DNA from 3 places in the Nocardioides luteus genome. Region 2 is predicted to be linked to each of the others. Evidence: riboswitches for the same ligand, from Rfam matches in the RefSeq annotation. Region 2 holds a riboswitch; each other region holds the start of a gene.
What was found. A riboswitch is a leader RNA that binds a small molecule or an ion and turns the genes downstream of it on or off. The one in region 2 is predicted to bind cobalamin.
Positions count from the first base shown of each region.

Region 1: linked by a shared signal. The riboswitch ahead of HD557_RS07125 (ABC transporter substrate-binding protein) and the one ahead of HD557_RS28095 (nitrite reductase) in region 2 are both predicted to bind cobalamin.
Region 3: linked by a shared signal. The riboswitch ahead of HD557_RS18295 (prenyltransferase/squalene oxidase repeat-containing protein) and the one ahead of HD557_RS28095 (nitrite reductase) in region 2 are both predicted to bind cobalamin.

Region 1 is NZ_JADOVJ010000001.1:1,474,971-1,479,637, forward strand. It holds gene HD557_RS07110 (glycoside hydrolase family 16 protein) at 1-454, shown strand, start outside; gene HD557_RS07115 (ABC transporter ATP-binding protein) at 451-1,218, opposite strand; gene HD557_RS07120 (FecCD family ABC transporter permease) at 1,215-2,234, opposite strand; gene HD557_RS07125 (ABC transporter substrate-binding protein) at 2,234-3,289, opposite strand; cobalamin riboswitch at 3,344-3,530, opposite strand; gene HD557_RS07130 (NAD(P)H-dependent oxidoreductase) at 3,541-4,239, opposite strand; gene HD557_RS07135 (sugar ABC transporter ATP-binding protein) at 4,418-4,667, shown strand, end outside.
Region 2 is NZ_JADOVJ010000001.1:1,292,252-1,296,918, forward strand. It holds gene HD557_RS06180 (tripartite tricarboxylate transporter TctB family protein) at 1-155, shown strand, start outside; gene HD557_RS06185 (tripartite tricarboxylate transporter permease) at 148-1,674, shown strand; gene HD557_RS06190 (ABC transporter substrate-binding protein) at 1,691-2,857, opposite strand; cobalamin riboswitch at 2,962-3,165, shown strand; partial or broken gene HD557_RS28095 (nitrite reductase) at 3,221-3,412, shown strand; gene HD557_RS06200 (precorrin-8X methylmutase) at 4,100-4,667, shown strand, end outside.
Region 3 is NZ_JADOVJ010000001.1:3,821,941-3,826,607, reverse strand. It holds gene gatB (Asp-tRNA(Asn)/Glu-tRNA(Gln) amidotransferase subunit GatB) at 1-640, shown strand, start outside; gene HD557_RS18305 (NYN domain-containing protein) at 781-1,539, shown strand; gene HD557_RS18300 (glycoside hydrolase family 19 protein) at 1,594-2,259, opposite strand; cobalamin riboswitch at 2,340-2,461, shown strand; gene HD557_RS18295 (prenyltransferase/squalene oxidase repeat-containing protein) at 2,528-3,601, shown strand; gene HD557_RS18290 (hypothetical protein) at 3,595-4,215, shown strand; gene HD557_RS18285 (energy-coupling factor transporter transmembrane component T) at 4,212-4,667, shown strand, end outside.

The DNA.
Region 1 (4,667 bases), 180 kb from region 2:
CCCGCGTGGGCAGGGCATCTGGCCGGCGTTCTGGATGCTCGGCGGCCAGTTCCCCAGCACGCCGTGGCCCAACGCCGGCGAGATCGACATCATGGAGAACGTCGGCTACGAGCCCCATCTCGTGCACGGCACGCTGCACGGCCCGGGCTACTCCGGAGGCAACGGCATCACCGGCCAGTACATGCACCCGCAGGGCTGGTCCTTCGCCGACACCTTCCACACCTTCGCCATCGACTGGCGGCCCGGCTCGATCACCTGGTCCGTCGACGGGGTCGCCTACCAGACCTTCACCACCGCCAACACCGGCGCGAACCCCTGGGTCTTCGACCAGCCGTTCTTCTTCATCCTCAACGTCGCGGTCGGCGGCAACTGGCCCGGCAACCCCGACGGCACGACCCAGTTCCCGCAGCGCATGGTCGTGGACTACGTACGCGTCTACGACTCGCAGCTCTAGGCGCTGACCGGGCCGAGGAAGCGGATGACGAGGCCCTCGTCGTGGTGCACCCGAGCGCGGACGCCGTAGACCTCGGCGATCAGGGACTCGGTCAGCACCTCGGCGGGCGGGCCTCCGGCCACGACGCGGCCCTCGGCGAGCACGAAGACCTGATCGCAGTAGGCGGCGGCCAGGTTGAGGTCGTGCAGGGCGACCAGGCAGGTCGTGGGCATCCGGCGGACCAGCGCGAGCAGCGCCAGCTGGTGACGTACGTCGAGGTGGTTCGTCGGCTCGTCCAGGAGCAGGATCTCCGGCTCCTGGGCGAGCGCCCGGGCGATCTGCGTACGCTGCCGCTCGCCGCCCGACAGGGTCGAGAAGCGCTGCTCGAGGCGATCGGCGATGCCGGCATGGGCGGCGGCCTCCTCGATGACGGCACGGTCCTGGGCGCTGTCGGGCGCCCAGGCCGGGCGGTGCGGGATCCGGCCGAGGGCGACGACGTCGCGTACGCGGAGGTCCTGGCTGGTCGCCGGCTCCTGCTCCACGACCGCGAGCCGGCGCGCGAGGTGGCGCCGGGACATGCCGGGGAGCGGGCTGCCGTCGAGCAGGACCTCTCCGGACGACGGTGGGCGTAGCCCGGCCAGGAGCCGGATCAGCGAGGACTTCCCGGACCCGTTCGGCCCGAGCAGCCCGACGGTGGCACCGTCCTCGACCTGGAGGGACACGTCGTCGACGACGAGTCGGCCACGAGGCGCCCAGCTGACCCGGCCGGCCTCGAGCGCGGTCATCGGCGTGCCCTCATCAGCACCAGCGCGAAGGCAGGCACCCCGACCAGCGCGGTCGCCACCCCGACGGGGAGCTCCTCGGGGTCGATCATCGTCCGGGCCGCGGTGTCGACCCAGATCAGGAAGATCGCTCCGAGCAGCGCGGTGGCGGGGAGCAGCAGCCGGTGTCCGACCCCGACGAGCGCTCTGGCGAGATGGGGAAGGACCAGCCCGACGAAGCCGATCGCGCCCGACGTCGAGACGATGACGGCGGTCATCAGCGCCGTCAGCACCAGCAGCACCGCCCGGATGCGCGCGACGTCGACGCCGAGCGAGGCCGCCGCGTCGTTGCCGAACGCGAACGCGTTCAGCCATCCCGCCCCGAGGATGCAGCAGAGCAGCCCGCCGAGCACGATCACCCCGCACACGAGCACGTCGGTCCAGCTCGCCGAGGAGAGCGACCCGAGCAGCCAGAACAGCACCCCGCGCGTCTGCTCGGCGTCGGCCGCGGTGAACACGATGAACGAGGTGAGGGCCGAGAAGAGCTGGGTAGCGGCGATGCCGGCCAGGATGAGCCGGTCGGTGGTGCCCCCGGCGAGCGAGGCGAGCAGCAGCACGAGTGCGAACGAGGCCAGCGCGCCCACGAAGGCCCCGGTGGAGAGCCCGACCGCGCCCGACCCGATGCCGAGGACGACGATCGAGACCGCTCCGGTGGAAGCGCCCGAGGAGATGCCGAGCACGAACGGATCGGCGAGCGGGTTGCGCAGCAGCGACTGCAGGATGACCCCGCAGATGGCCAGGCCCGCCCCGCAGATCCCCGCGAGCAACGTACGCGGCAGCCGCAGGTCCCACACGATGCTCTGCTGGAGGAGAGTCAGTTCGGAGGAGCCGAGGCCGGCCCGGTCGGCGAGGACACCGTAGACGTCGGCGATGCTGAGGTCGGAGGGTCCCACGGTGATGGCGCCCGCGACCGAGGCGACCACCACCAGGGGAGCCAGGGCCAGCAGGACACCGGCGCGAGGGAGGGCGCGGACCGCCATCAGCGGAGGCCGAGAGCGGCCAGCTGGTCGGCGACGTTCTCGACCGCGTAAACGGTGCGGATCGAGGGGTTGAGCTCGGCGCCGGACAGCGTCACGAAACGGTCGTTCTTCACCGCGTCCATCTGCGCGGTGACCGGGTTGTTCTTCAGATAGTCGATCTTGGCGCGGGCGGTCTCGGCGGTCTGGCTCTTGCGGGTCAGATCGCCCACGACGATGACGTCAGGGTTGCGCTCGGCGACGGTCTCCCAGTTGATCTGCGGCCACTCGTCGGTGGTGTCGTCGAAGACGTTCTCGATGCCGAGAGCGCGGCCGATGATGCCTGGGCCGCCGCAGCAACCGGCCAGGTAGGGCGACTCGGAGTTGGCGAACCAGTACATCGCGCTCACCTCACCCGCCGGCGCCTTGCTCTCGGCGGCCTCGAGGCGCCGGGACAGGTCGGCGACCAGCTGCTCGCCGCGCTCGGGGACGCCGAAGATCCGCGCCAGCTCGGTGATCTCCTGGTAGATCGTCTCGATCTCGAGGGGGTCGAGACGGGTGCCGTCGTCGTCGCCCTCGTTGTCCTTGATGCACTCGGCGGGGGAGAGGTAGGAGCCGACACCCAGCCTCTCCAGGTCCTCCGGGGTGGTCACCCCGCCCTCTCCCAGGGTGCTGATGAAGGAGGCGGTGACGAAGTCGGGCTCGGCCTCCAGCACACGCTCGTAGGAGGGCCAGTTGTCGGCGAGCCGCGGCACACGCTCGTTGTCCTCGGCGAGCGAGTCGAGCACCGGGTCGGTCCAGACCGCGGTGCCGGCCATCCGGTCGGCGAGGCCGAGCGAGAGCAGGATCTCGGTGGAGCCCTGGTTGAGCGAGACGACCCGCTCGGGTGGTGCCTCGAGCGTGATCTCGCGCCCGCAGTTGGTCATCGTGAGCGGGAAGCCGACGGTCCCGGCGGCCGCCTTCTGCGCGTCGGCGGGCTGGTCGGCTCCGCAGCCGGTCAGGGCGGCACCGAGCACCAGCACGGTACTCGCGGCGATCGTTCGGGCCAGGGTCGGTCGGATGGTGCGGGACAGGTGCACGTCGGTCCTCGAGCGGGTCGCGGGCTGGTACGCGTCGCCCGTGCTGACCGGCAGCGGTCTGCTGCAGGGCCAGCAGGTCTTCGGACTCGGGATCGACCGGCGCGAGACGCCTTCCCAGGCCCGAGGGCCCAGTGGCACAGTGTCCCGTCCGTCACCCACACCGCTGCGCGTCAGTCCCGGGCTCTCACCGGGTTCCCGTGCCGGGACTACGTCCCGAGCGGCTGGCCCGAAGACCGTAGCAGGCGGGCCCGTCAGCCCTCACGGTGGGCGCGGAGCCCGTCCTCTCCGGGCGCGACCGAGTCGTGGAGCTTGATCGTGTGGTCGTACTGCTCCTCGACCATCGGCCGGTAGGCGATCCGCGGCTCGGTCATCACGCCCTCGAGACGTACGCTCAGATCGGCCTCGATCCGCGCCATCGCCTCGGTGTCGACGGTGTCGGCGTCGGTGATCAGGTGCGGGCGCAGCGGGTCCATCCCCGTGTACCAGAACGTGCCGTGCAGGAGCGGCCACAGGACGTCCTCGATGTGGCCGCTGATCCCGCGCGGGCCCAGGGTCGCGGCCCGGTCGCCGGCGGTGACGATGGTCAGCGCGCGCTTGCCGGCCAGGCCGCCCTTGCCGTACTTGAGCGGCTTGCCGGTCTCCGGATCCGGTACGTCGAAGGCAAACCCCGACTCGAAGACCCGGTCGATCCAGCCCTTGAGGATGGCCGGCACCGAATACCACCACAGCGGGAACTGCACGACCAGCAGATCGGCCTCCCGCAGGCGGTCCTGGTGGCGGCGTACGTCGGCCTCGCCCCGCTCCACCAGAAGTGGATTGAAACCTTCTCGATAGAGGTCGATCTCGTCGACGGTCCAGCCGGCCGCGACGAGAGCGTTCCGGCCCGCCTCCTGCAGCCGTCCGTTGAGCGACGACGCGTGCGGATGTGCCCATACCCAGAGTGCGTGCATGGGTCTCTGAACGCGGTCTGACGCGGCAGGATTCCCGCCTGGATGTGGGTGGGCGTCGTGCCGGTCTGACGACAAAGTCCGAACCTCGCTCAAATTAGCGGCCGAAGAGTGTTGACGTATGTGATTGCCATCACTAGCGTAAACCAGGCTTGAAACCTTTCAATTCGAGGAGCTGCCCATGCCGGACACACCCGCCGCACTGGAGCTGCGGGACGTGGCCAAGTCGTTCGGCCCCGTACGCGCCCTCCGGTCTGGAAGCCTCCGGGTCGAGGCCGGATCCATCCACGCGCTCGTGGGGGAGAACGGAGCCGGGAAGTCGACGCTGGTCAAGATCGTCGCCGGGCTCTACCGTCGCGACGCGGGCGACTACCTGCTCGCCGGGGAGCAGGTCGACTTCCGCAACACCGCCGAGGCCAAGCAGGCCGGCG
Region 2 (4,667 bases):
CGGGCGCGGTCATCCTCGGCGCCCGCCCCTGGTGGCGATCGCTGCTGATCGGTCTGGTCATGGCGTTCGCGATCCAGATCGTCTTCGCCGGCGGTCTCGGTGTCTCGCTGCCGCCGGGTCCGTTCCTGGAAGGGGTGGCGTTCCTCCATGGATAACCTGACGCTGCTCCTGGAGGGGTTCGCCACCGCCGCGCACCCCGAGTACCTCGTCTTCGCCTTCATCGGCGTCATCCTCGGCACCGCGGTCGGCGTCCTGCCGGGCATCGGGCCCTCGATGACCGTCGCGCTGCTGCTGCCCCTGACGTACGCCCTGGACCCGACGGCCGCGCTGATCACCTTCGCCGGGATCTACTACGGCGGCATGTACGGCGGGTCGACGACCTCGATCCTGCTCAACACGCCCGGCGAGGCGTCCTCGATGATCACCGCCCTCGAGGGCAACAAGATGGCCAAGCGCGGCAAGGGCGCCGCGGCGCTCGCCACCGCCGCCATCGGGTCGTTCGTCGCCGGCACGCTCGCCACGGTCGCGCTCACCTTCCTGGCGCCCCTGGCCGCGGACCTCGCGGTCAAGCTCGGTCCGGTCGAGAAGGTGGCCCTGATGGTGCTCGCCTTCACCACGGTCGGGGCGCTGCTGGGCCGCTCGGTCTCGCGCGGGCTGGCCGCCCTCGGTGTCGGCATGTTCATCGGGCTCATGGGCGTCGACGGCATGTCGGGCCAGATGCGGTTCACCTTCGGCGTACCCGTGCTCAACGACGGCATCGACGTCGTGGTCGTCGCGGTCGCGCTCTTCGCCGTCGGCGAGGCGCTGTACGTCGGCGCGCAGCTGCGCCGCGGGCCGCAGCAGCTCGTCCCGGTCACCCGGGGTTGGCGCACCTGGATGACGCGTGAGGACTGGCGCCGCTCCTGGAAGCCGTGGCTGCGCGGCACCGCGATCGGCTTCCCGATCGGGACGCTGCCGGCCGGTGGGGCCGAGGTCGGCACGTTCCTGTCGTACTCCGCCGAGCGCAAGCTCGCTCGGGGCAAGGCGAAGGAGGAGTTCGGCCACGGTGCCATCGAGGGCGTCGCCGGGCCCGAGGCGGCGAACAACGCATCGGCGGCCGGTGTGCTCGTGCCGCTGCTGACCCTCGGCATCCCGACCTCGGCCACGGCCGCGGTGATCCTGGTGGCGCTGCAGCACTACAACATCCAGCCCGGGCCGCTGCTGTTCAAGGACCACGGCGACCTGGTCTGGCCGCTGGTGGCGAGCCTCTACATCGGCAACGTGCTGCTGCTGGTGCTCAACCTCCCGCTGGTCGGGCTGTGGGTGAAGGTGCTCCAGATCCCGCGGCACTATCTCTACGCCGGCATCCTGCTGTTCGCGGCCCTGGGCGCCTTCGCGGTGCACTTCAGCCCGCAGGACGTCATGGTGCTCCTCGTGCTCGGCATCCTCGGCTTCTTCATGCGCCGCTACGGCTACCCGGTGGCGCCGATGGTGGTCGGGCTGATCCTCGGGCCGATCTTCGAGCGGCAGCTGCGCTCGGCGCTGCAGATCGCCCAGGGGGACTGGCTGACGCTGGTGCAGTCGCCGTTCGCGATCGTCGTCTACGTCGCCCTGCTGCTCGCGCTCGCCGGGTCGATCGTGCTCCGCCGCAAGGAGGAGGACCTGGAGCACGAGCTGATCGAGGCCGATCGCTGAGGTGCAGCAGATCGCCTCAGCTTCCGGCTGGGGCGATCTTCTGCAGCACGACGTTGCGGGGGCCGTCGGCGGTGCCCTTGACCACACGCAGGAAGTAGGGCTGGTCGGGGTTGTGGTTGGGGTCGAAGGTCCAGTTCCCGCGGGGACTGACGATCGTGCCGACGGACCCCAGGGAGTCCGCGATCTCGTTGCGGTTGACGTCGTCGGAGAGCTCGAGCGCCTTGTCGAGCGCGGCCGCGGCGTCGTAGGCCTGCACCGAGTAGGCCGTCGGGGTGGCGTCGTACTTCTCGCGGTAGTCCTTCACGAAGGCGGCGTTCGTCAGCGAGTCCATCGCGTCGCTGTAGTGCAGCACCGTCCGCACCCCGGTCGCGTCGCCGCCCAGGGTGGACAGCACGTCGCCCTCGGTGAGGAAGCCGGGACCGTAGAGCGGGGTGCTCCGGGCCAGGCCGGAGTCGCGGTACTGCTTCACGAACGCCTCGGCCTCCTTCCCGGCGTAGGCGGCATAGATCGCGTCCGCGCCCGACTTCTTCACCTTGGCGAAGAGGCCCGACCAGTCCTCGGTCGCGTCGGCCGGCGTGTAGCCCTGTCCCGCGATGCCGCCGCCCTCGGCCTCCAAGGCGATCATGAAGCCGTCGGAGGACTCGTGGCCGGCGGCGTCGTCGGAGGCGATGACGTACGCCGCGCCCCGCTCGGTCTCCTGAGCGACCGCCTCCCCGAGCGCGCCGCCCAGGTCTGCGTTGGTCACGGACGTACGCCACAGGTAGTCGGAGCCGTCGGCGAACTGGTCGGCCCCGGCGCCGGTGACGATCAGCGGTGTCTCGCCGCCCTCCGCGACGTCCTTGGCCGCGAGCGCCGTCTCCGAGCCCACCAGCCCGACGACCGCCTGGACCTCCTCGTCCTCGATCAGCCTGGTCACCGCGGCGACCCCGGTCTTCACCCGCTCGCCCTCGTCGGCCTCGATGACGTCGACCAGCCGGCCACCGAGCTTGCCGCCGTGCTGGTCGAGGTAGAGGTGGAAGCCGCGGGACATGTCGGTGCCGATCGACTTGTGGGCGCCGGAGATGGGGACCACGAGACCGATCGCGACCTTCGACTCCGACGTCGTGGCGCATGCGGTGAGACCGAGCGCGAGCGCGGAGACGGGCGCGAGAACGAACAGCTTCCGACGAGCCGATCCGGTCACGGGGGACTCCATCTGTGCGAAGACGAGTGGAAGGTTCCGAGTAGCCGAACACTGGCACAGACCACCGCCGCAGGGCGAGCAATTCGGCGCCGTGTCCGCAAGTGGGTAGTCTCGCCCTGCCAGTCGTACTCCATGCCTGATGGGGTCAGGGAACCCGGTGAGAGTCCGGGACTGACGCGCAGCGGTGAGGATGACGGGCGGTACACGCACCTCCTCCGGGAGGGGCAGCCACTGGAGCCTGGCTCCGGGAAGGCGTCCCGCACCGATCGATTCCGAGTCCGAAGACCTGCTGGCTCTGGCGGCGCCCGCCGCCAGGTCACCACGTGCCCCGCGGAAGGGCACCTGACCAGAGCAGGTGTGGCGATGTCCCGAGTCCGATCCGACCGGTGCCCAGGAGTCGGCCGTCCGTGGCCGGCCGACGACGGCCTGCTGGTGCGGCTGCGCCTGATCGGCGGCTCCGTCTCGTCGGCCTCGCTGCTCTCCTTGGTCTCCGTCGCCGAGACCTACGGCGACGGCCGTGTCTACCTGACCGGCCGTGCCAACCTGCAGGTACGCGGCCTGCCCGCCGTCGACGGTGCGCTGCCCAGCGAGGTGCTCACCGCGCTGAAGGCGACCGGTCTGGTGCCGGCGCAGACCCACGAGCTCGTACGCAACGTGATGGTCTCCCCGCAGACCGGGCTCGCCGGCGGCCGGGCCGACCTGCGTGGCGTGGCCGCCTCGCTGGACCGGCTGCTGTGCGCCTCGCCCCGGCTGGCGGCGCTGCCCGGGCGGTTCCTCTTCGTGCTCGACGACGGTCGCGGCGACCTGGTCGCGCGGGAGTGCGACCTCGGTCTGGTGGCGCTCTCGGACGCTGAGGGTCAGCTGCGGGTCGGCGACTCGTGGGGGCCGGTCGTGCCGCTCGCCGAGGCCGCGTCCCGGCTGGTCGCGCTCGCCTCGCGCTTCCTGGACGTACGCGGCGAGGGGCCGTCGGCTGCCTGGCACGTCTCCGAACTGGGCGGCCCGCTCGTCGAGCCGGTCGAGGCCGACGACCGGGTGCCGGCGCCAGCCGCTGAGCTCGGGTTCGGCGAGGTGCCCGGCGGCGAGCATGTCGCCGCCACCGACGGAGCCCTGGACCGGGCCGCCGTCGAGGCGCTGGTGGAGCGGGCGCCGGCGGTCGTGGTGACGCCGTGGCGCGGCGTACTCGTGCCGGCGCCGCAGGTGCGCCCGACCCGGCGCTACGACTACATCGACCAGGGGCCGGCGATCTACGTCGACTCCTTCGCGACCATCCGCCGCGAGGCCGACCTCTCCGCGGTGCCCGCCGACGCCGAGCGGCTCGCGGTGCGGATGATCCACGGCAGCGGACAGGTCGACCTCGCCTCCGACCTGGTCATCCACCCCGGTCTGGTGAAGGCCGCGCGTGGTGCCCTCGAGGCCGGGGCACCGATCCTGTGCGACGCGACGATGGTCGCCACCGGAGTCACCCGCAGCCGGCTGCCGCGCGACAACGAGGTGCTCTGCATGCTCGGCGACGACCGCGTCCCGGCGCTGGCCCGTGCCTGGGGCACGACCCGCACCGCGGCCGCGCTGTCGCTGTGGGAGCCCTACCTCGAGGGCGCCGTGGTCGCCATCGGCAACGCTCCGACGGCGCTCTTCCACCTGCTCGAGATGATCCTCGACGGCGGTCCGCGGCCGGCCGCGATCGTCGGCTGCCCGGTCGGCTTCATCGGTGCCGCCGAGTCCAAGGAGGCGCTCGCCTCCTTCGCCGACGACCACGGGATCGACATCCCCTACGTCACCGTCCGTGGCCGCCGTGGCGGCTCCGCGATGA
Region 3 (4,667 bases), 2.5 Mb from region 2:
GAAGTCGGACGCCGACGACTACCGCTACTTCCCCGAGCCGGATCTCGTCCCGGTCGCGCCGAGCCGTGAGTGGGTCGAGGAGCTGCGCGGCACGCTGCCCGAGCCGCCCGCCGAGAAGCGCGCGCGGCTGCAGGCCGAGTGGGGCTACTCCGACCTGGAGATGCGTGATGTCTGGGCCGCCGGTGCGCTGACGCTGATCGAGTCGACCGTCGCCGAGGGGGCTTCCGCCCAGGCCGCGCGCAAGTGGTGGATGGCCGAGCTCTCCCGGGCCGCCAACGACCGCGGCGTCGAGCTGGCCGAGGTCGGGGTCACCCCCGCCCAGGTCGCCGAGGTGCAGAAGCTGGTCGACGGCGGCTCGCTGACCGACAAGCTCGCCCGCCAGGTCTTCGAGGGCCTGCTGGCCGGTGAAGGCACCGTCGCCGAGATCGTCGACGCCCGCGGCCTCGCGGTCGTCTCCGACGACGGTGCGCTCGGCGCAGCCGTCGACGAGGCGATCGACGCCCAGCCCGCTGTCGCCGAGAAGATCCGAGGCGGCAACCAGGCCGCGGCCGGTGCCCTCATCGGCGCGGTCATGAAGGCGACCGGCGGCAAGGCCGACGCCAAGCGCGTGCGCGAGCTGATCCTGGAGAAGCTGGCCTGATGTAGCGACTGTGTTGGTCTCGACACGCTCGGCCGCAGCCGGCCTCCCGGCTCGACCAGCGTGCGCTGGTCGAGCCGCCGGAGCCGCTAGGCGAAGGCGTGTCGAGACCAACACATTCCTCTTCCTGCCACACTGATCCGGTGACCGAGCCCTTCCGCATCGCCCTGCTCATCGACGCCGACAACGCCCCTGCGGCCAAGATCGACGCGATCCTCAACGACCTGGCCGAGTACGGCGAGGTGACGATCCGCCGGGCCTACGGGAACTGGACCAAGCCCGAGCTGAAGGGGTGGATCGAGGAGCTGCACGACGCCGCGATCCGGCCGATGCAGCAGTTCGACCTGACCGCCCACAAGAACGCCTCCGACATGGCGCTCGCCATCGATGCCGTCGAGCTGCTGCACGCGGCGATCCCGGACGCGTTCGCGCTGGTCTCCTCCGACTCCGACTTCACCCCGCTGGTGCACTATCTGCGGGAGAAGGGTCGCGCGGTCTACGGCTACGGCCGGGAGAAGACGCCGGCGCCGTTCAAGAGCGCCTGCACCCGGTTCACCGTGGTGGAGAAGCTCGGTGGTTCCGAGGAGGAGACCGACACCGACGCCGAGGCCGGCGCCACCCCCGCCCGCAAGCCGTCCTCCTCGGCGACCACGGGGCAGGTGCTGAAGCGCAACGCCCGGTTGATCCAGCTGCTGCGCAACTCCATCGCCGCGGCCGCCGACGACGACGGCTGGGCCCTGGTCGGTACGGTCGTCTCCCGCATCCGCAACCAGTCCTCCGAGGACCCCCGCAACTACGGCTACGCCACCTGGACCAAGCTCATCAAGGCGATCGACCTCTTCGAGCTCAAGGACGAGGGCACCTCGGCGATCGCGGTCAGCGACAAGCGCATCAAGAAGTGAGCGAGCGTCAGCGAGCGAACCACGAGATCAACGCGGCGGCGTGACGTACGTCTGCTAGGAGGCGTCCGCGGCGCGGTCCTGGTCGTCTGCCTTCTTCGGCTTCGGGCGAGTGCAGTCGATCCCCTTGGGCACCGACCCGTTGAGGTGCTTCAGCGCGGCCTTGAAGTCGCGGCAGCGCTCGGCGTCCTCCTCCTTGTTGCGGGGATAGCCGATCGCCGCGTTGACCTTGCCCATCTCGAGGTCGTCGGCGAGCGGGTTGATCTCGCGGGCGACGGTCCAGTACCAGCGCGAGATCGGCGCGCTGTGGTCCAGCGACCGGGCCAGCTCGGGGCGGCGGCGCAGGTCGATCCCGAAGTAGGCGCCGGCGTCGGTGTAGTTGGCCTCGCCGGTCAGCTGGATGTAGCCGCGGCCGGCGTACTTCCGCTTGTCGCGGGGGCCCTTGGCGTCGTGGTGGAAGGAGCTCTCGTTGGCGAGCGTGGCCAGGTAGGCCGCCTGCCGGTAGGGGGTCGTGATCCGGGCGTCGTCCATGGCGCGGTTGAGCGTCGGCAGCCCGGTCTCGACGGTCTTCTTGTTCCCGACCTTGTCGCCGAACATGGCGACCAGGTCGTCGTACGTGACCGAGGTCCGATCCGGTGCCGCGAGTGCCGTCGTGGTCGGGCAGAGAGCGAGAAGGGTGGCCGAGATCGAGGTTGCGACAAGGCCGAGAATCCTGTGGCGCATGGGGACAGAGTGACTGCTCGACGGCGATCCCGCAAGCAGGGCGTGCGCGGCATAGGATTGCCCCGCATCAAAGCAGAGCCTCAATCAACACACGCCGTGGTGGGGGAAGCCGGTCGAATCCCGGCGCTGACCCGCAACCGTAGGCTCAGGACATCGAGGGTCCTGAGCGAGCCGGAGCACCTGCCGACGGACGCGTACTGACCTGACGCTGTCGTGGAAAGCAGCGGGTCGGCCCTGGGCCTTCCCGACGAACAGCGCGGAAGGAACCATGAAGAAGACCGTCCTCGGTGGCATCGCCGCCGCCCTCGCCCTCACCTCGCTCGCCGGCTGCGGCGAGAAGGCCGTCGAGGAGGGGGAGAAGCCCGCCTACGACGCGAAGGTGTCCACCTCGGTGGCCGACTGGCTCGTCGCCCAGGCCCCGAAGGGTGTGGCCCACAACGCGCAGTACGGCACCGACGACTTCGGCCTCAGCGCCGACATCGGGATCGCGCTGGCCGAGGTCGGCGGCTACGACGAGGAGATCGCCACGATCGTCGCGGCCGTGATGAAGAACAAGAAGGCCTACACCTCGCCGGGGTTCGGCACGGTCACCTCGGCCGGGGCCACGGCCAAGGCGCTCGTCCTCCAGCAGAACGTCGACGCCTCCGACCCCGGTCTGCTGAAGCAGCTCGAGGGCACCGTCGCCGAGAACGGCCGCATCGCCGACGAGCTCGACCCCAAGAACAAGGAGGCGACCGACTACTCCAACACCATCGGCCAGTCGTACGCCGTGTGGGCGCTGAGCAACGCGGAGAGCAAGGAGGCCACGGCCGCCGCGGAGTTCCTGGCCGGGCAGCAGTGCGAGGAGGGCTGGTTCCGGGTCACGTTCACGGCCGACCCCGCGGCCGCCGACCAGACCTGCGACGGCGACCCGAAGGCCGCGCCGGACGCCGACGCCACCGCCTTCGCGCTGATCGCGCTGTCCTCGGTCGCCTCTCCCGAGGCCGAGAAGGCGGTCAAGGCAGGCGTCGAGTGGCTGAAGGAGACCCAGGCCGAGGACGGGTCCTTCAAGGCCGCCACCGGCAACATCGCCAACTCCAACACCACCGGCCTGGCCGGGTGGGCGTTCGGGCGCGCCGGGGAGACCGACGCTGCCGAGAAGGCGGCCTCCTGGGTCGCCGAGCACGTCGTGACCTGCGGCGACGACGTCGGCGCGGTGGCCTACGACGACGCCGCCCTGACCGAGGGCAACACCAAGGGGCTGACCAAGGAGTCCGAGGGGATGTACCGCCTCGCGGCCGCCCAGGCGCTGCCGTCGCTGGTCTACCTGCCCAAGGACGCGACCGCGAAGAGCTCGTGCTGATCCTGCGGTCCGCTCGCGTGGCCCTGGCGATCCTCGCCGGAGCCACCGCACTCGTCGTCACCCCCGCCTCCGCGTCGGCCGCCGTCTCGCGGTCCGACGAGGCGTGTGACGGCGTCACCGTCGTCGTCGAGCCCAACGCGCTGGGCGGCGACCCCGCGGTCACCTGCGTCCGGCCCGAGGAGGGCGACACCGGCGCCGATCTCTTCGAGAAGGCAGGACATCCGCTCACCTACGTGACCGCGATGCCCAGCGTCGTCTGCCGCGTCGACGGCCGGCCGAAGACCGCCGGTTGCGCCCAGATGCCGCCCGCCGACGCCTACTGGTCGCTGTGGGTCACCGACGAATCCGGGGCCTGGAGCTATGCCTCCAGAAATGTTACCGAAATCAGCGTGACCTCCGGGCAGGGTGTTGCGTTCACGTGGATAGACGACGATGTCGTTACCGCTCCGGCGACGGAGCTTGGGGATGCTGTGGGGGCGCCCTCAAGCCCGTCGCCGGAGTTATCTCCGGACGACGCACCCTCCGAGCCCCGGCAGCTGCCCGTCTGGGTCGCTCCGGCCGGGATCCTCGCCCTCTTCTCCGTCGCCGGTGTCGTGTGGTGGCGTCGGCGATGAGCACGCTGATCCGCACAGCCGCGGTCGCGCGCCTGCCCCGGGATCTGCACCCCGTCGCGTGGTGGGTGTGGGCGATCGGCCTGGCTGCGTACGCCTCCTTCACCACCAACCCGCTGCTGCTTCTGCTGCTGGTGGGGGTGGTCTCGGTCGTGGTCGCGGCCCGCCGCGGGGAGCAACCGTGGGCGAAGGCGTTCCGGCTCTACGTCGGCCTCGCCCTGTTCATCGTGGCGACCCGGGTGCTCTTCCGGGTGCTCCTGGGCGCCGTGCCGGGTCACGTGCTCATCGACCTGCCCGAGATCCCGCTTCCCGAATGGGTGCTGGGGATCCGGCTGCTCGGGCCGCTCACCCGCGAGGCGCTGCTGGCCGGCCTCTACGACGGCATGCGGCTCGGCGTGATCGTGATCTGCGTCGGTGCGGCCAACGCGCTGGCCAACCCGAAGCGACTGCTGCGG